One region of the Lysinibacillus sp. NPDC056185 genome, then DNA from elsewhere that is predicted to be linked to it. Evidence: predicted binding sites of a transcription regulator. Region 1 holds the regulator's gene; each other region holds the start of a gene.
What was found. The regulator LexA, encoded in region 1, represses DNA repair genes until DNA is damaged. The targets are predictions, from matches to a motif close to CGAACATATGTTCG.
Positions count from the first base shown of each region.

Region 2: a site for LexA is predicted at 3,764-3,777, ahead of ACMZ42_RS08380 (carbohydrate kinase). Genes of this name have one in related genera too.
Region 3: a site for LexA is predicted at 2,073-2,086, ahead of uvrB (excinuclease ABC subunit UvrB). Genes of this name have one in related genera too.

Region 1 is NZ_JBLLLQ010000004.1:28,331-35,530, reverse strand. It holds gene ACMZ42_RS05595 (type II secretion system F family protein) at 1-859, shown strand, start outside; gene ACMZ42_RS05590 (prepilin-type N-terminal cleavage/methylation domain-containing protein) at 959-1,393, shown strand; gene pilM (type IV pilus biogenesis protein PilM) at 1,495-2,466, shown strand; gene ACMZ42_RS05580 (PilN domain-containing protein) at 2,466-3,059, shown strand; gene ACMZ42_RS05575 (potassium transporter) at 3,056-3,781, shown strand; gene ACMZ42_RS05570 (prepilin peptidase) at 3,839-4,591, shown strand; gene ACMZ42_RS05565 (gamma-glutamyl-gamma-aminobutyrate hydrolase family protein) at 4,687-5,409, shown strand; gene lexA (transcriptional repressor LexA) at 5,609-6,226, opposite strand; gene ACMZ42_RS05555 (LysM peptidoglycan-binding domain-containing protein) at 6,389-6,703, shown strand; gene ACMZ42_RS05550 (recombinase family protein) at 6,700-7,200, shown strand, end outside.
Region 2 is NZ_JBLLLQ010000006.1:109,890-117,089, reverse strand. It holds gene ACMZ42_RS08390 (RelA/SpoT family protein) at 1-1,512, opposite strand, end outside; gene ACMZ42_RS08385 (pseudouridine-5'-phosphate glycosidase) at 1,727-2,635, opposite strand; gene ACMZ42_RS08380 (carbohydrate kinase) at 2,640-3,731, opposite strand; gene ACMZ42_RS08375 (MFS transporter) at 4,317-5,573, opposite strand; gene ACMZ42_RS08370 (MarR family winged helix-turn-helix transcriptional regulator) at 5,791-6,237, shown strand; gene ACMZ42_RS08365 (adenine phosphoribosyltransferase) at 6,409-6,921, opposite strand; gene recJ (single-stranded-DNA-specific exonuclease RecJ) at 6,955-7,200, opposite strand, start outside.
Region 3 is NZ_JBLLLQ010000025.1:12,206-19,405, forward strand. It holds gene uvrA (excinuclease ABC subunit UvrA) at 1-11, opposite strand, end outside; gene uvrB (excinuclease ABC subunit UvrB) at 19-1,998, opposite strand; gene ACMZ42_RS20240 (IDEAL domain-containing protein) at 2,736-2,978, opposite strand; gene ACMZ42_RS20245 (competence protein ComK) at 3,204-3,713, shown strand; one part of gene prfB (peptide chain release factor 2) at 3,783-4,811, opposite strand; one part of gene prfB (peptide chain release factor 2) at 4,813-4,887, opposite strand; gene ACMZ42_RS20255 (competence protein ComK) at 5,059-5,604, opposite strand; gene secA (preprotein translocase subunit SecA) at 6,022-7,200, opposite strand, start outside.

The DNA of each region.
Region 1 (7,200 bases):
CGCAGCGGCCAAACATCCAAAGGTTTTTCCTGTAATGTTTGTTAATATGATGCGTTCAGGTGAGGCAACAGGGAATATCGATGAGACTTTAGAGCGTTTAGCAGGGACACTGGAAAAACAATTTAAAATTAAGAAGAAAGTACAATCAGCATTGGCATATCCGGCTATTTTATCGGTGCTGACAATCGCAGTAGGTATGTTTCTAATGGTATTTATCGTTCCGACATTTATGGCTACTTTTAATGAAATGGACATAGAAATGCCGATCTTAACTGTCATTGTTGTCAGTATTTCGGATTGGTTAATAGCATACTGGTATTTTGCAATTGGGATTCTCTTATTATCCATTCTTCTATTTAGATTTTTCTATAAAAATAATAAGCAATTTCATTACAATGTAAATTATGTATTATTAAGAATGCCTGTATTTGGTATTTTAATGCAAAAAAATGTAATTGCTCGTATGACTAGAACCTTATCTTCTTTGTTCAGTAGTTCAGTGCCAATTCTACAGGCACTTACAATTGTCGAAAAGGTTGTAGGGAATCCAGTTGTAGGGAAAGTTGTACTGGAGGCAAGAGATAACCTAGAAAAAGGCGGTACCTTATCTGAGCCATTAGAAAAAAGTTGGCTATTTCCTCCGTTAGTAACCCAAATGACATCTATCGGGGAAAAAACAGGTTCTCTTGATTATATGCTCGAGAAGATCGCCGATTTCTATGAGGATGAGGTAGATCGTTCCGTTGATACATTAAAATCGCTCATTGAACCATTGATGATACTAGTTTTAGCAGCGGTTGTTGGTGTAATTGTCGCAGCAATTTTCCTACCAATGTTCGCATTATACGAAAATATGTAAGCGTACTAACTTTAAAGGGGGTGGTATAGAAAAGACTGCAGTAGTAATAGGTGTACATGTTTTCGGACTAATCATAACAATTTATAAGGAGGAACAGTGATGTTCAAAAAAATCTTAAACAAAAAATTATTAAAAAATCAAAAAGGTTTAACGCTTATCGAGTTATTAGCTGTAATTGTTATCCTAGCAATAATTGCAGCTATAGCAATTCCTGCGATTGGGAATATTATTAATAATTCTCGAGACAAAGCAATAATTTCAGAGGGATTAAATATTATCTCAGGAGCAAAAATTGCTAAAATGGATGGCGTTTGTGATGGTACTGCAACTAACCCTTGTGATCAAACAAAAATAGCAGATTATGTAGATGGAGTTACTGGAGGAGCTAGTGTAGCATATTCAGTCACTTATGATGGAAAAGAATGGAAATTAGCATCATTCAATAAATTCGATAAAATTAAGGGAACTAAATATCAAATAAAAGATACTGAAAAAACAGAGGAAAAATTGAAAGAAAAACTAGAGGGTAAGTAACCCTCCCAACCTACTCAGAAGCGCAGTTTAATTTACGCTTCTGGTTGGGAAATGGATGGTTAATTATTAGAGCTTAAGTTCAAAAGGAGGCATCTTTTCATATGTTTACAAAAAAGAAAAAATCGCATGTGTCGATTGAAATAAAAGATTATATATTGCGTGCGATTGTGGCAAAAGGTGCTGATCCGTCGCAATGGAAAGGCTATGAAATGCCGTTAGCACAGGGAATTGTTGAAGGATCTGTTATTCATGATGAAATGGAATTGTTTGATGTAATGAAAAATGATGTGGCAAAATGGGCTGGTAAAAAGCAAAATGCGCGTATTTTTGTACCGGATACTTCCGTTTTGTTAAAGAGCTTTGAGCATCCTGATGATATAGAGTGGAATGAATTAAAAGGTTATGTAGAGATGGAACTTGGTCATTCCATTCATCTTCCATTTCAAGAGCCTCTTATTGATGTGTATGACCCAAATCCTAGTGATGGACAGGCCATGCTATTTGCAGCACCTTCAGAAGAAGTTTCTAAAATGATTGGACTTTTACTCGATGCTACATTAGAACCACAAGCAGCTGATATTCGAGCATTGTGTAATATTCGTCTGTTAGAGTATTTGCAGTTAATAAAGGACAATCGAACTTATTTAATAGCGGATTGGTCAATCAATGAATTGTCGATAAGTATTTTTTCATTTGGTCAACTGGAGTTTTTACGATACCAATCATTTGATACAGATTTATCGGAATGGAAGCATGAAGAGATTGAAGAGTATCGTTTTTCTTATCATTCAGAAGTCGAAGATGAGTATCGTATGATTCTTACCGATCAAATGCTTGAAATCGATCGTATTATGAATTTTTTTAAGTTTTCCTTACATAAAGGTGAGAAAAGTGTAGATGAGATTATCATTTTAGGAGATAATCCACTACTTCCTACCATTAAAGAGTTTTTAGAAAATAATTTTTCGACACCAATTATTATGTTAAATGATTCAGTTATTCAAAAATCTTTCCCTCAATTTTCAGAGAAATTTGCAAGCTTAATTGGACTTGCATTAAAGGAGGTTAACTGATGGTACCAGAAATTAACCTCTTGCCGAATTTGGAGAAGAAGCATTCAACACCTACTTTAATATATGTAGTATTTATTATTCTTATTGGTATGATAGTAGGATATATGATTTTCTTGTTTTTCCAAGCAAAAAGTGATCTTACAAAATTAAGTGCACAGGAAGTGGAGCTTTCATCGCAACGAGAACAAATTCAAATGGAGTTAGATGGTAAGCAAAATGCGAACCAAGGCTCATTGGAGCAATCCGTACAATTTGTGGAAAATGTATCCTATCCTGTGACACCTTTAATGGATGAAACACAAGTATTATTACCAGAGCAAACGTATTTAAGGAACTATGTATTTGGTGAGAAAAAGGTTGAAATTACAGCTGATTTTGAAACGATGTCAGCTATATCATCTTATTTAGAAAAGCTAACTGCAAGCCTCTATTTCAATGATATACAGGTTGATACTATTTCTAATTTTGATGTTGCTATTGGAAACCAAGAGGAAAAAAGTGCAAAGAACAAGTTTAAGGACGTACCACGTTATTCGGCAACTATTACATTAGGAATTGATTTTAAATTTCTTGCTGGAGGTAGAGAATCATGACAAGTAGTAAAAATTCAACGATTCTTATCTTAACAGCATTCATTGCAGCCATTTTATTTGCGTTATATTACTATATAGTAACACCTCAATTAGAAGAAGTAGATGCGAAAGAAAGCTCAAATAATGCCATTCAACAAGAAATATCTACTATTCAGGAGCAGATTGCTTTACTTGAAAAGAATGGCAAATCTAATAGTACAAGTAACTTAACATTGCGTAAAAAAGTACCTCAAACTCGAGCTATTGATGAAGTCATTCGAAATATTGAAGAGATAGAAGTGGTGACGGGAACACGGGTAGAAGCTATGGACTTTAATAATTATGATTCCCTCGTAGCGGATTCTACTATTACAGATCCCAACTCGACAAATTCTGAGGAACAGGCTGATACAGAGCAATCTGCGACTGAAGCGGATGAACAAGCTGTTGCTAAGAATGATGAAACTCCTGAAGTGAAAGATAAAATACCAACTGCTACTTTTACTAAAGATTCCTTACCAACGGAATTAAAACTAGTAACATTTGATATTGATGTTGTCGCAATGGATAATAAAGCAATGGTTGAGTTTATAAAAGAGATTGAAAAAATTGATCGTGTGATGAAAATTGATGCGATCGATTTCACATTAACGGGTGAAGAAGCGAAATTCAAGGAGGACGCTGATTCAACCTTAAAAGCAACCATACAAGTAACGACGTTCTATTATGAAGGACAACAATAATCTAAATGGCGCGCATACTTAAATGTATGGGCGTCTATTAGTATAGGAGGACATAAAATGGAAATTGCTTATACAATTACAGTTTTAATATTTGGGCTTGTTCTTGGCTCATTTTTTAATGTGGTTGGCTTACGGGTGCCTTTGAAGGAGTCCATTGTGCGTCCACCCTCGCATTGCACTTCTTGTAAGAGACAGTTGACGGCGCTTGATTTGGTGCCTGTTTTTTCTTATTTATTTTTAGGTGGAAAATGCCGTAGCTGTGGGCAAAAAATTTCTTGGATTTATCCACTGATGGAACTTATAACAGGCCTATTATTTGCTTTCGCTTATTGGAAATTAGGCTTTAGTGCAGAATTTTTTGTAGCGCTATTATTTATTTCATTATTAGTCATTATTGTTGTGTCGGATTTTGCGTATATGCTTATTCCCGATAAGGTGCTATTATTCTTTTTACCATTGCTAGTTTTTGGACGCGTGATATCTCCTTTGTCACCGTGGTGGGACAGTATAGTTGGTGCTGTCGTAGGTTTTGGCATATTATATTGTATAGCTGTTCTATCAAGAGGTGGAATGGGTGGTGGTGATATTAAATTATTCTTTTTACTTGGTCTCGTACTCGGGACAATACATACAATTCTGACGCTATTTGTAGCGGCGGTAATTGGCATGATTGTTGGCATAATTGTATTAAAGGTACGCGGACAGGGAAGGAAAACGCCTATACCATTCGGACCTTCTATTGCTCTTGCAGCTATTATCATCTATTTCTATGGGGATGCGTTGATGAATTGGTATCTTGGGTTTTGGTAATTAATCAGTGATGGATTCCTTCAATGATTAATAGTCTTCACCAATTTGGCTTTTACAGGCAGTTATTGCAAGATAAAGATCATGGAGGGGATAGGGTGAAACCAATTATCGGAATAACGGCTTTTGCGGAGGATGATTTGTCCTCAAGATTAAATGCTGCATATAGCAAAAGTATAATTGAAGCAGGGGGAGTTCCACTTATAATTCCACTTGGCGTTGAAGAGGATGTAGCACAAATTTTATCATTGACGGACGGATTATTACTTTCGGGTGGCTATGATATACATCCATTCCTCTTTGACGCAGAACCTACACCGAAATTAGGGAAGGTTCATCCTGAACGAGATTCAGTGGAGCTTGCTTTAATTAATGCAGCCAATATTCGGAAAATGCCGATTCTCGGAATCTGTCGAGGGCTTCAAATACTAAATGTTGCGTTTGGAGGCACAGTCTATCAGGATATTGAAAGTGAGTATCATAGTAAAAAATTAATAAAGCATGTGCAACAAGCAGCGCGAGGTGTTGCAACACATTATGTAAATTTAACACCGGATACATTATTAAAAACGATTATTGAGGAAGAAAAAATTGCTGTGAATTCATTTCATCATCAGGCAATAAATGTAGTAGCAGAAAAGTTGAAAGTGGTAGCAAAATCAAGTGATGGTATCATTGAAGCGGTAGAGCATGTTGATTTACCATTTTGTCTAGCAGTACAATGGCATCCTGAAGAGCTAGCCATTGCAGGAGATGAAGTATCAAAGAAACTATTTGCTGCATTTGTAAAGGCAAGTTTAAAGTTTAAAGTAGAGGCATAAAACTTTATAAGCATTATTTTTTATCCAAGGCTAAGATAACCTTCGTGATGAACATGAATACAATGCTAGGTGTAAGGAATCCATTGTAAAGTGGGTTCTTTTTTAGTGTATAAAATAGCACTCAAAACATAAGAAAAAGAGGTATATGCTCATTTGTGAACATAATATCCTCTTTTTATATTTTAAAATTGAGATACTTTTAATGTACACGACGGTATAGACCTACAACATGTCCCAAAATAGAAACTTGATCTACGATAATTGGCTCCATTGTTGAGTTTTCAGGCTGTAAACGAAAATGACTTTTTTCCTTAAAGAAACGTTTTACGGTTGCTTCATTCTCTTCAGTCATTGCTACGACAATATCACCATTATCAGCTGTTGCTTTTTGTTTAACAATTACTAAATCTCCGTCTAAAATGCCAGCTTCAATCATTGATTCACCCATAATTTCTAGCATAAATAATTGATCTTCACTTGTACCATAAATATCTGGTAGTGGGAAATATTCATCGATATTTTCAACAGCAGTTATTGGAGAACCTGCAGTAACCTTCCCAACTAATGGGACATGAATAACATGTTGCTTTTGAATAGAATCCTCTGGCTCTAAAATTTCAATAGCACGTGGTTTAGTTGGATCGCGTCGAATCAAGCCTTTTTGTTCTAAACGAGCTAAATGCCCATGAACTGTTGAGCTTGAAGCAAGTCCAACTGCCTCACCAATCTCACGTACAGAAGGTGGATACCCCTTTGCTCGTACTTCTTCTTTAATGAAATCTAATATGGCCTCTTGTCTTTTCGAAACTTTTTTCATAATGGCTCACCTCTTTTTTTAATCATTCTACTTATTAATAGTATAACAGAATGCGAACACTTAAGCAAACATAGGTTCGAAAAGTGTTTGACAAAAACGTTTGTTCGTATTAATATGAGAACATATATTCCGAACAAACATTCTAGAAAAGGGGTTTTAAACATGAACTGGTTAAAGAAAAATCCACATATTACAACTTTATTAGGAGCTTGTCTACTTTTTGCGGCATACCTTTTTATAACAGACCCAGGCGATGTAACGTACACAGAAATTGAAATCGCACATGGTGATAGCTTATGGTCGTTAGCCGATCAATACCGTGGTAAAATGAAAACGGATGAATGGATTAAGCTTGTGAAAACAGAAAATGAATTATCGAACATACAAATTATTGCAGGCAAATCCCTAGTGATTCCAGTAGTGGGTGACCAATCCTATCCTATAAATTCAATTGAAATTGCGAGAAACGAAAAATGATGATGAATCAACAATCGGCTGTTGTCTATTGCCGTGTGAGTACAGAAAAAGAGACACAAAGTTCCTCGTTGGAGCGTCAGCAAGAGGAGTTGATGCGCTATGCTAAAGAACAGGGCTACGAAGTCAAGCATGTTTTTAAGGACAAGCATAGCGGTTATGATGTGGAACGTGAAGGTTTACTAGAAATGCTCGATTTCATTAAAGAAAAAGAGATAGAAGCATTATTTGTACAGGATGAAACACGCTTAGGACGTGGGAATGCTCGAATGGCAGTATTGCATTTATTGCAGAAAACTGAAACTGATGTTTTTTCTATGCGAGACGAGGGGCCAATACAATTAAATGAAATGGATACGATGCTCCTAGAAATCTTAGCAATCGTGGAGGAGTACCAGCGCAGAATCCATAATGCTAAAATACGTCGTGGCATGCGTCGTGCCGTTGAAAATGGCTATCGCCCAGAAAACAATTTATCTAATCGTGGAAATCCAAATGGT
Region 2 (7,200 bases), on a different contig from region 1:
TGCGCGGATTTCCTTTTCTATCATCTCTTTACCTTTGATGATATTTTCCTCACGAAGATGACGTTTGAAAAACTGCTTTATTTTATTTTTCGCCTGTGAGGATTGGGCAATTTTTAGCCAATCGCGACTCGGACCAAATGATTGCTTAGACGTTAAAATTTCAATAATATCTCCCGTTTTTAACGGTGTATCAAGTGGCACCATTTTACCATTGATTTTCGCGCCAATTGTACGATTCCCAACTTCTGAATGCACACGATATGCGAAGTCGATTGGTACAGAGCCTGCTGGTAATTCAATGACATCTCCTTCAGGTGTGAATACATAGACCATATCAGAGAATAAATCAAATTTTAAAGATTCCATAAATTCTTCAGCATTAGAAGATTCGTTTTGGAATTCTAAAATTTCTCGGAACCACGTTAATTTTTGGTCGACATTTTGTTTTTCATTATCAACTTTTTTACCTTCTTTATACGCCCAATGCGCTGCAATCCCGTACTCGGCAATTTTATGCATTTCTTTCGTACGAATTTGAACTTCTAATGGGTCACCATAAGGACCAATTACTGTTGTATGCAGGGATTGATATAGGTTTTGTTTTGGCATCGCAATATAATCTTTAAAACGTCCAGGCATTGGCTTCCATAATGTATGCACAATCCCAAGTACGGCATAGCAATCTTTAATACTATCGACAAGTACACGAATGGCTAATAAATCATAAATCTCGTTGAATTGTTTCTTTTGTAACACCATTTTACGATAAATACTGTAAATATGTTTTGGGCGACCATATATATCTGCTTCAATTTCAACATCTGTAAGCTGTGACTTCATCTCACCCATTACATTATCTAAATAGGCCTCACGCTCATCACGTTTTTTCTTCATAAGACTGACAATGCGATAATATTGCTGTGGATTTAAATAACGAAGTGCCGTATCCTCAAGCTCCCATTTAACAGTCGAAATCCCAAGACGATGCGCAAGTGGTGCAAAAATTTCAAGCGTTTCTTTAGAAATACGGCGTTGTTTTTCGGCTGGTAAATGCTTTAACGTGCGCATATTATGTAGGCGGTCTGCCAGTTTAATCAAAATGACACGAATATCCTGCGCCATAGCTACAAACATTTTTCGATGATTTTCTGCTTGTTGCGCTTCTTTAGATAAATATTTAATTTTCCCCAGCTTTGTTACACCATCTACAAGCATCGCAACCTCTTCGCCGAATTCACGAACCAAATCGTCGCGCGTAAAATCCGTATCCTCGACAACATCATGTAAAAAACCAGCTGCAACTGTTTCAGGATCCATTTGTAATTCAGCTAAAATTCCAGCTACTTGCACAGGGTGAATAATATACGGTTCACCTGAGCTTCGGAATTGCTCAATATGGGCATCCCTTGCTAATTCATATGCTTTTTTCACGAATGCGACATTTTCATCATTCATGTAGGATTTGACTAACTCAAAAACGTCCTCGGGAGTCAAAATTTGCTCTTTCGCCATAACATGTCCACCTTGCTCGTCAAATTTTTCAGATTAGATATAAACTTAATTGTATAAAATTTTATGGGCTATTGTAAAGTAACTGTGTCATTTTGTTTAGTTATTCTCGTGAACAATGTGAAAAATGGAAAAATATTCTCCTAAATGAATAAAAAGACCCTTTGCGAATGCAATATTTCGCAAAGAGTCTCTCTTATCGTATCATAGTTGTTACTTATTTATTAAACGCTACAGCAATTTTTGACCCAACTACTGCATTATTTTTTACTAATGCAATATTGGCATCCAGGCTTTTACCTTCTGTTAATTCTTTCACTTTTCCAAGTAAGAATGGTGTCACGTTTTTACCTTGAATACCGTTTTCTTCTGCTTCTACTAAAGCTTTTTCAATGATTCCTGTAATGAATGAATGCTCAAGTGCTTCAGACTCTGGAATTGGGTTAGCAATGACAGCTCCACCTTTTAAGCCTAATTGCCATTTTGCACGTAGCATTTCTGCCACTTCCTCTGGTGTATCAATCTTGAAGTTGACATCAAAACCGCTTTGACGTGTGTAGAATGCTGGTAGCTCATCTGTACCATATCCAACAACTGGTACACCTTTTGTTTCAAGATATTCTAAAGTTAAACCAATATCTAAAATTGATTTAGCACCCGCACAAATTACAGCAACATTTGTTTGTGCTAATTCTTCTAAATCTGCTGAAATATCCATTGTTGTTTCAGCACCACGGTGTACGCCACCAATACCGCCAGTTACAAAAATTTCAATACCAGCTAGCTCCGCACAAATCATTGTTGCAGCTACAGTTGTAGCTCCTAATTTTTTTGATGCTAAAAGATAGCCTAAGTCGCGACGAGATGCTTTTGCTACGCCTTGAGCATTACCGAACATTTCAAGTTCTTCATCTGATAAACCAATTTTAATTTTACCATCGATTAATGCAATAGTTGCTGGTACTGCACCATTATCACGAACAATTTGTTCCACTTCACGTGCTGTTTGAACATTTTGTGGATATGGCATTCCGTGTGAAATAATTGTTGATTCTAATGCTACGATTGGTAAGCCTTTTGCTTGTCCTGCTTTTACTTCTTCTGATAATACGATGAATTCTTTCATGTTGTTATTCCTCCATTTCATTGTTTAACAAATCAACTGATAGCTCAGGTCTTACTGTATATGGGGATGCAAGCGTATTTTTGGCATTCGTTAAGCCTGCATCAATACATGTTGCAAAGGATTGCCCAGTAAGCCAGCTGTGGATTACAGCACTGACAAAGGCGTCTCCTGCACCTGTTACATCTTCAATTTTTTCTACAGCTTTAGCTGTAAAATGACTTGGCTTCGTTGTAGTGGAAGCTGCATACACACCCTTGCTACCCGCTGTAATAATTACATGTTCAGCACCTAATGTAAGAAGTTGCTGTAAAGCCTTTTCGTAGTGTGCTGAGTTTTCGATTTTATGACCTACAATCGTCTCAGCTTCATCTGTGTTACAAATAAACCATGTTACCCCTTGTAACGTATCCGGTAATCGATTCATTTTGGGCGAAGATACCGGTACGATGACAAATGGAATGTCACGGGCAATCGCAACCTGCTGTATGTAAGCAACTGTTTCTTTTGGACAGTTTAAGTCCATAATAAAGCAGCCCGCATTCATGAGCATTGCCTCATGTTTTTTTAGCAAACTTGGCAATAAAAGATCATATACTTCCATATTTGCTACTGCTAGTGCTAGCTCGCCCTGCTCATCCATAACCGCAGTATAGGAACCCGTCGAAGCGTCAGGTAGCTGCTCCACATAACGTAAATTCATAAATGGCTCTGAAGCTTCTTGGATCACTTGCCAATCAGCATCTTTGCCGGCAGTAGTCAGCAATGTTACTTGATGATTTAATCTACCTAAATTTTCAGCAATGTTTCGGCCAACACCACCTACACTAAATGAAGAGCTAGCAGGATTGGAAGTACCGAATTGGACATTCCCTTTTACATGAAATTTTCGGTCAAGATTGGCTCCACCGATACAAATAATTTCATTTTCCTCAGGCAAAATATATGCACGACCTACAATTTTCCCTTGCTTCGTTAAGCTCGACACTAAATTAGCAAGGACTGGTCGAGATAGCTTCATCTTATCTGCCATCTCTTGCTGAGACATAAACGGATTCTGGCGAATTAATGCAAGGACCGCCTGTTCTCTTTCATTCATAGCATCACCTTTTATTATATTTGTTTACATTATAAACTTTTGTTTGGTTGATGTCAAAAAATTTTTTAATAAAAAAAGTTGAAAGCGATATGATACTGGCTTCAACTTTTTGTTGTGATAACTATTGCTTCAATGAAATTAAGGTGTCGTGTTAAATAAAGTATGGCTTTTCGGTATAACGAGGGGGGATTTCCGTTCCAACTGGGCGCTTTCCTGTGGGCGCCCAATGAGCCGCTTCAGGGTCTCATCTGCGTGAAAGCGATAGCGGCGGAAATTCGGGGTTTTGCGGCGTTCTTTACTTGGTAGGCGGCGCAATTTCGGGGGTTTGCGGCGTTCTTTGCTTGGTTAGCGGCGCAACTTACACTTTTAGCGGCGAATTCCAATATAACCTGGACAAATATTTTCTGTGCGAAAGCGAAGTGTAACGTAGCGGCAGCAACAAATATTTTCTGTGCGAAAGCGTAGCGCAGCAACAACAAATTCGGAGGAACGGCTCACTGCTGTAAAATGCCAATCGTTGATAAAATTTTAAGAAACGACGATAGCAACAAGAGTCTCACCTTAAGCAAAGCGAGTAGCTAATTATCAAGTATTGGCATGATAAGGTGTTTGTTTTTTCACGATGATGACAAATAAACTTGCCAATGCACAGAACATCCCAGCAAGGAAAAAGGCCCAAGTATATGAATTGAAAAACTTATAGATGAGGCCTCCACCAAAGGCAGCAACTGCAGCTCCTGCTTGATGAGATGCGAAAATCCACCCATAAATAATGCCACTTTTATTTGTACCAAAAATTTGTCTAGAAATACTGATCGTTGGAGGCACTGTTGCAATCCAATCTAATCCATAAAATATTGTAAAGATTGTCAGTAAAGTGAACGACCCTTGCATTAATGCATATGGAAGTAAAAGGAGAGACGTTCCTCTTAAAAGGTAATACCAAAACAATAACCATCGATTATCAAAACGATCAGACAGCCACCCTGATAAAGTAGTGCCTACAAGATTAAACACTCCCATAAAAGAAAGAAAGGATGCAGCGGTTACGAAAGGGACACCAAAGCTAATACAGTATGAAACAAAATGAGTACCCACTAATCCACTAGTTGAAAGTCCACAAATAAAAAAACTTCCCGCTAATAACCAAAATTCTTTCTTCTTTATTGCCTCAAATAAACCATTAAAAGCATTACTAATCGGATTTTTCTTATGATCCTCTTGTTGCATTTCTAAATCTTCTTCCATTCCATAAGGAAGAATCCCAATATCCTGTGGCTTATTTTTAATAAATATTGAAATAGTGATGAACATAACAATACTTAAAATGAGAATTAATCCAATCGCCCATCGCCAAGAATAATGTTCAATAATAATCGCCAATAAGGGTAAGAGAATTAACTGCCCTGTTGCAGTACTCGCCGTTAAAATCCCAACTGCCAACCCTCTACTTTTCACAAACCAATGATTGGCTACATACGGACTTAACACCGTTAAAAAAAGACTTGCTCCTAAACCAATAATACCGCCCCATATAACGATTAACTGCCATGATTGAGTCATGAAAAGCGTAAGCATCATGCCAATGAATAATGTAGCCATCGCACCTAGCATCATTTTCTTTAAACCCGCTATTTCTAGTAATGCCGCCATAAAAGGACCCGAAAAACCATATAAAAATAGACTCACTGCAAAAGCTAAGGCAATTAAAGATCGATCCCAATTAAATTCTTTTTCAAAGGAGTCTATAAATACCCCTGATGATGACATTGTAATCCCTGCAACAATAATTGAGAAAAAGGTTACGACTAAAATAAACCAGCTATAATGAATACGTTTCATCTTGACACCTTCATTTCTTAAAAAAATTTTTAAAAGATTGCAGCTCAATACATGTATATGCATATATTACTGGAGTAAATGCCTTTCGGAAACATGTATATACATATATAATCTTAGTAATCACTTTTATTACTGTCAAGAAACATTTTCCAACTTAACAAAATAAATCAATAGGGCTACTATTATATTGAACCAACTCGAAAAGGGGTACGGAGCAATGAATAATATAGATTACACACAAATATGTGTATGTGCAAACCTTCGAAAAAAAACACGAGTCGTGACACAATTGTATGATAAATTACTACAGCCCACTGGCTTAAAAGTTACTCAATACTCAATGCTAGCAAATATCGATCATCAACAATCAGTTTCCATAAGTCGACTAGGTGAAATTTTGCTACTCGATCAAACAACCATTACACGTAATATTAACTTGTTAAAGCAAAATGGCTATGTAGATTTAACAAGAGATCCGCAAGATGCTCGAGCAAAGGTCATTACACTAACTGATAAAGGGGTTGAAAAATTAAACGAGGCTGCTCCAATTTGGCAAGATATCCAAGAAAGAATTATCAATGATATCGGCATAGAGAAGTACGAGGACTTTTATGAAACATTGAAAACTATTCAAAAAATAATTCAATCTTATGATGAAGAATAAATAAACGAACCTAAACAAAAGAATCCATTTTGAAAATGATTGATCAAAATGGATTCTGCATGTTGATTATGTCAATTAAGTATAGCTCTTCGGCAAAACGAGGGGTTGATTTCCGTTCCGGCTGGGCGCTTTCCTGGGGGCGTCCAGCCTTCACTCTAATCAACTAAAACATTAATATTCAATAAGTGTTTTTATGTTTAAGTCGCCAATTTTTGCACGACCATTCAGCTCTTTTAACTCGATTAGGAAGGCACAGCCAACAACTTGACCACCTAGTTGTTCAACTAAACGCACTGTCGCTTCAACTGTACCACCAGTCGCAAGTAAGTCATCACAGATTAATACTTTTTGACCTGGTTTAATCGCATCTTTATGCATTGTTAGTGTATCTATACCGTATTCAAGACCGTAGTCAGCACTGATCACTTCACGTGGTAATTTTCCTGGCTTACGAACAGGCGCAAAACCTATTTCAAGCGCATAAGCAACTGGACATCCGATAATGAAGCCACGAGCCTCAGGACCTACCACAATTTCAGCACCTAATTCTTTTGCGTAACTTACAATTTGGTCTGTTGCATATTTGTATGCAGCACCGTTATCCATAATTGTTGTAATATCTTTGAAGCTAATGCCCTCTTTCGGCCAGTTTTCAACCGTTGTTACGTATTGCTTTAAATCCATGTTATTGCTCCTCCTACGAAACTTATTCGTATATTAATGTAATCGTTCATCAAACCATTGTTTTAATTCTATATAAGGGGCATATACTAGCTTCTGCTCCATTTCAATCTGTTCTGAACGCTGTTTGTAAGACGGTGCCTCTGTAAGTGCCTGTTTTGGTGCATTCACGTTGACAGTCGTCAGTCCACTCTCCATTTTAACAAAATCAAGTTCAAAAAACACCTGTGTCATAAATTTTAATGCATCTAACGGCCAACCTGTATGTTTAGCTAATTCAGC
Region 3 (7,200 bases), on a different contig from region 1:
GTATTTTTCACAAGCCATTCACCCTTCTAACTTCAATTCAAATATTGTATCGCGCAACTCAGCAGCACGTTCGAAATCGAGTGCTTTTGCCGCTTCCTTCATTTCTACTTCTAAAGTGGCAAGTAACTGATCTCTTTCCGCCTTCGTCAGCTTCTTACCTTTTGTAGCCTTCGTTACATAGGATTCTTCTTCCTCAGCTACCTGTGTCGCACGAATAACATCAGGAATTTTCTTAACGATCGTTTTCGGTGTTATGCCATGCTCTTCGTTATACGCCATTTGCAGTGTTCGACGACGCTTCGTTTCCTCAATCGCCTTTTTCATCGAATCCGTCATATTATCTGCGTACATAATGACATGACCATTGGCATTACGCGCGGCACGTCCAATCGTTTGAATTAATGAACGCTCTGAACGTAAAAATCCTTCCTTATCAGCATCTAAAATCGCCACAAGGGAAACCTCAGGAATATCTAGCCCTTCTCGCAATAAGTTAATGCCGATTAAAACATCGTAAGTACCTTTTCGCAGCTCGCGAATAATTTCAATTCGCTCTAGCGTCTTAATCTCTGAATGCAAGTACTCCACCTTTAAGCCCATTTCTTTCAAATAAGCTGATAAATCCTCTGACATTTTTTTCGTCAATGTCGTCACGAGCACTCGTTCATTACGAGCAATACGACCTTGAATCTCATCGATTAAATCATCAATTTGCCCTTCAATAGGACGTACCTCAATTTGTGGATCAAGCAACCCAGTTGGACGAATAATTTGCTGCACCATTTCCGGAGTATGCTCAAGCTCATACGGGCCAGGTGTTGCCGATACATAAATAGCTTGATGTATATGTTTCTCATATTCTTCAAAACGTAAAGGTCGGTTATCTAGTGCTGATGGCAAACGGAAACCATGCTCAACTAGCACACCTTTACGTGCTTGGTCACCGTTATACATCCCTCGAACTTGTGGCAAAGTAACGTGACTTTCATCGACAACAAGTAAAAAATCATCAGGGAAATAATCAAGTAGCGTATATGGAGTTGCCCCCGCTTCACGCAATGTTAAATGACGCGAGTAGTTTTCGATACCTGAGCAAAAGCCCATTTCACCCATCATTTCTAAATCATAACGAGTACGTTGCTCTAAACGCTGTGCCTCCAATAATCTATCCTCTGCACGTAAATGAGCTAGACGCTCCTCCAACTCTTTTTCAATATTTTCAATGGCTTTTCGCATTTTTTCTTCTCGCGTAACGAAGTGGGATGCTGGGAAAATAGCTACATGATCACGATCCGCTAATATTTCACCAGTTAACGCATCCACCTCGCGAATTCGATCGATCTCGTCCCCAAAAAATTCCACGCGGATACATTGTTCGTCTCGGGATGCAGGGAATATTTCCACTACATCGCCACGTACCCGAAACGTACCACGTGTAAAACTCACATCATTACGCTCATACTGTACATCGACCAATTTTCGAAGCAACTGATTACGTTCAATTTCCATTCCAGTCCGTACCGATACGACCATTTCACGATATTCTTCTGGAGAACCTAGACCATAAATACAGGACACGGATGCAATAATAATGACATCATCACGCTCGAATAATGAAGATGTTGCAGAGTGACGCAACTTATCAATTTCATCATTAATGCTTGAATCCTTCTCGATATAAGTATCCGTCTGCGGTACATAGGCCTCTGGCTGAAAGTAATCATAGTAGCTGACAAAGTATTCAACTGCATTATTAGGGAAGAACTCTTTAAATTCACTATATAATTGACCCGCTAATGTTTTATTGTGTGCCATAATAAGCGTCGGTTTTTTTACCTGTTTAATGACATTAGAAATCGTAAACGTTTTTCCTGTTCCTGTTGCACCGAGCAACGTTTGATGACGTTTACCTGCACGGACACCCTCCACTAATTCCGCAATTGCCTGTGGCTGATCTCCATTAGGCGTATATGGCGCTTGTAAATCAAATGTTTGCACACATGTCCCCGTCCTTTCCTACCAATTTGATACATATATTTTAGCATAGCATTATTAAAATTTCGAACATTTAACGAACGAATGTTTGTAAAAATTTTTCCGTATGCTATATTTAAGGTGATCGTGATAGAACGTATGTACTAATTACAACCTATCTATAAATAGATTACCCTTTCCAAATGTTAGCTAATCGAGATGGGTAAATGTAAATGCCCTAACTTAGAGGGATCTCGGTTGCCAGTAAATCTGATCAGCTGGAATGAATATCCGCTCGGGTTGCAGGTAGATCTGATTAGATGGAACGGATATCTGCTCGGGTTGACGGTAGATCTGATCAGATGGAACGTTTAGCTGCTCGGGTTGACGGTAAATCTGATCAGCTGGAATGAATATCTGCTCGGGTTGACGGTAAATCTGATCAGATGGAACGTTTAGCTGCTCGGGTTGATGGTAGATCTGATCAGATGGAACATTTAGCTTACTCGGGTTGACGGTAGATCTGATCAGATGGAACGTTTAGCTTACTCGGGTTGACGGTAGATCTGATCAGATGGAACGTTTAGCTTACTCGGGTTGACGGTAGATCTGATCAGATGGAACGGATATCTGCTCGGGTTGACGGTAGATCTGATCAGATGGAATGAATATCTGCTCGGGTTGCCAGTAAATCAGATCAGCTAGAACAAAAATAGCAAAAAAATCCCGCTCTCCAATAAGCGGAGAGCGGGCTCGTCATATTATTCACTTGCATCTTGGTGTAAAATTACTAGTTCGGCTGCGTATAGATGAAATGCCTTTTCATCTTTTTCATCGAGTGCTCTATCTATCAGAACCATGAGCTGCTCTTCACGATGCATACGCTGGATATGATTTAAAAATAAATCTAAATAAATCTCGTTTAATAATTTCTCTGCCTCATCAACTTTCTTAGACTGACCAACGGCTTTCAGAAAATCTGTATACGAATAATATTTATCCAACGATCTCACCTCGATCCTTTTCTAAATTATAAGAAAATTGAAATTAAAATGCAATGCTTAAGAACTGAAAATCACTTCGATTTACTATTAATCTCGTGCAATTTCAAGCAATTTCTCTATACAATCGCTTGATATATCAACGGTTTTCTCTTTTTATCTATATTTTCAGAATTTAAATTTGTGTTCTACACTTCAGTAACAAATAGAAAAAGGAGGTTTACATAGATGTCATCAAACTACATCAATGGATATTTAATGTCTTTCAACACCTATTTACTTCAGCCAATGCAGTATGACTCTAAAATTTTCACAAGGGTAATTGATAAGCATAATGAGCTGATCGCCACACGGAAACCAATGCATATATTACGAAAATCTTGTATCTCACTAGGAACAACCTATGAAGCAGCAAGACATTCCGCCAAACGCTTTTTCGGCAATCAACATAAGCTTCCAATCGTTGTTGCTTATGATTATGGTTATCCTTGTATTTTCCTACCAACGTATTCTCCTAACTCTATCCACAATATTTGGATTGGACTTCACGCCATTTCGAATATTGTACCGAGTAAAATGGGTTGTATCGTTACACTGAAAAATGATAAACAGATTGAGCTACCTATTCAATATGCTTCGATTAGCAAGCAATTTGTCAATGCATCGATGCTTTATAAACATTACATGAATGAACGTAAGGAGATTAGCCAAGACACTCCGTATCATCCACCTTTTTAATTTGAATGGTCTATCAAACTAAAAAACCCCTCAAAAGCACAGTTTCATTGTGCCTTTGAGGGGCTTTCATTACCCGATTTTTGAACGTAAATATGCATTAATGAATGGATCTACATCGCCATCCATCACTGCTCCTACATTACCTGTTTCTTCATTTGTACGATGATCCTTCACCATTGAATATGGATGGAATACATATGAACGAATTTGTGAGCCCCAGCCGATTTCCTTCTGTTCACCACGGATTTCATCTAGCTGTGCCTGCTGCTTTTCGATCTCTAATTGATAGAGTTTCCCTTTTAACATCGTCATTGCTTTTTCACGGTTTTTAATCTGTGAACGTTCTGCCTGACATTGTACGACAGTACCAGTTGGAATGTGCGTAATACGAACAGCTGAATCTGTTGTATTAATGTGCTGACCACCTGCACCTGTTGCACGATACGTATCAATTTTTAAATCCTCTGTACGAATATCAATTTCAATATTGTCATCGAATTCAGGCATGACATCACAAGAAACGAACGATGTATGACGACGACCAGAAGAGTCAAACGGTGAAATACGTACTAAACGATGGACACCTTTTTCTGCTTGCAAATAGCCATAAGCATTATGACCCTTAATGGACAATGTTACAGATTTAATCCCTGCTTCATCGCCTGGAAGATAATCAACTGTTTCGACTTTAAAGCCACGTTTTTCCGCCCAGCGTGTGTACATACGAAGCAGCATTGAGCCCCAATCCTGAGATTCCGTACCACCTGCTCCTGGATGCAGCTCTAAAATCGCATTATTTTGATCGTATGGACCGCTTAATAGTAATTGCAGCTCAAAATCGCCCATTTTTTGCTGGAATTCTACTAATTCATTGCCTAGCTCCTCCTGCAATTCTTCATCAGGCTCTTCGCGCAATAGTTCTAGCGTCATATCTAGGTTCTCATACGTTTCCAATAAATCTTTATACTCATTAACTGTTGCCTTTAAGCCATTACTCTCATTAATGATTACCTGTGCCCCTTGCTGATCATCCCAGAAAGCTGGCTCAAGCATCATTTCATCTAATTCTTGAATGCGTGCCTCTTTGTTTTCTAAGTCAAAGAGACCCCCTAAAATCCGCCAATTTTTTGGCTGAAGTGTCTAACGCGTTACGTACATCTGCTAATTCAATCATTGTTAAATCCTCCGAACATTATTAAGGGGGCAAACTTGTATGATAGAAGTTTAAAAATCAGCAAATAAAATGATTTTAAAATACTGATACTTCATTTTTAAAGCCCCGATCTCTTTATTATAACGTTTTTACGGCGGAAAACATACTTTTTTACAACACAGAGGATTCGTTTCAGTCTTTTTCAGCTTCATCCTCAAAGATAACATCGTTCGCCATACGTTGGAATACTTTACCTTGATCATATTGAACTAATAAATTCTTTGTTCGTTTTTCCAGTTTATATTTTAATAAATAAGCTCTTTGAATTCTGGTTTCAAATGCTCTAACGCTTAGATCTACATTAGTTTCATAGCCGTTCATAAAAATTACTTTTGTATTCTTTTTATCGACAGCTAGATAGTCCTGAATATGATGAACAGCAAACCATATACATTCCTGTCGTAAATAAGACATACTTGGAAACCATACAATATTACTTTGTTCATTAACAACAATTGGATTTTTATTCAACTTTCCAAGTATCATTCTCGAGCCATCGAAAGCCCCTCTTAAGCTAGAACCAAAATAACGTAGATTATAATCCATTAATTTTGTCGGCGCTAATTTTGATATATATTCGTAATCCCTTTCTATTACACGTGTACACAAGTTACCATGGGCATCATACTCCGGTATATACAGCATCGTTTTACTACTCATAATGTCATCATTATGCATGTCAATCCTCCTTAAAATAGTATTTATCCAATGTAATTCCTCGGGAAGGTCTGGCCATGACATCATTTCTCGAGGATTTTTTATATCCACCCATGAATCACCCCCTTTATTCAAAAATCAGGTTCAAATGAACGAAACTTTTCAACTATTCATCTTTATAATAAATCAGAAAAAAGTTATAAACATTACCCTTTTTATTGAACTATTTACCTATTGTTGTAGTATCATATATCTTTTTCTGAATTTTCCGTTATTTCATTTCATTTAAACTTTATTGAAAAACCTCCTACTTACTAACTAACGATTGTTCGCACATTTGCTATGGTCTTAGCTAGCAGAATGAGTATCGTGAAAACATCCTAAAACATAGAAAAAAGACCATTCTAACATAAAGTTAAAATGATCTTTTTCGAAAAATTATTGAGCTGCACCATGGCAGTTTTTAAATTTCTTACCGCTTCCGCATGGACATGAATCATTACGCCCGACATTTTCTGCCTTACGAGCAGGTTGCTTTTTCGGAGCTGAGCCGCCATCCTCTTTCGGATTAACAGCTTGACCTTTTGCAACTTCCTCACGCTCTAAATTATTATGGATTTCTGCCTTCATCGCATATTTTGCTACATCTTCGCGAATGGAAGCGACCATATCCTCAAACATAGCAAAGCCCTCTTGTTGATATTCACGAAGCGGGTCATTTTGACCATATGCACGAAGATGGATACCTTGACGTAGCTGATCCATAGCATCGATATGATCAATCCACTTCGTATCAATTGAACGTAATAAGATAACCTTTTCAAATTCACGCATACGCTCTGGCGTAAGCTGTTCTTCTTTTTCATCATAACGCGTTTGGACAGCGTTAGAAATTAGTTGGTTAATCTCTTCTGCGGATTTACCTTGGAAATCTTCCACCTTCAAATCGCCTTCATCTAATAGGTTTGCTGCAACATAGTCATCAATTGCTTTTAAATGCCAATCTTTTTGCTCACCTTGCGTATACAATGCGACAACGTTGTCGATCGTTTCTTGAATCATAGACTCAACAAGCACACGCATATTTTCTGTTTCTAATACGTCGTAACGCTCTTTATAAATAATCTCACGTTGCTGACGTAACACATCATCATATTGTAATAGACGTTTACGAGCATCGAAGTTATTACCTTCAACGCGTTTTTGAGCTGATTCTACTGCTCTTGAAACAACTTTAGATTGTAGTGGCTGTGAATCATCCATCCCTAATTTCATCATCATGTTCTTCATATTATCGGAGCCAAAACGACGCATTAATTCATCTTCTAGTGACAGATAGAATTGAGTAATCCCCGGGTTCCCTTGACGACCAGAACGACCACGTAGCTGATTATCGATACGACGAGATTCATGACGCTCCGTACCAATTACCGCTAAACCGCCAAGCTCCATTACACCTTCTCCAGGTTTAATGTCCGTACCACGACCAGCCATGTTCGTAGCAATTGTTACTGCACCCTGCGTACCAGCATTCGCAATAATTTCTGCTTCACGCTCATGGTTTTTCGCGTTTAATACGTTATGTGGGATTTTATGTTTATCCAATAAATTCGAAAT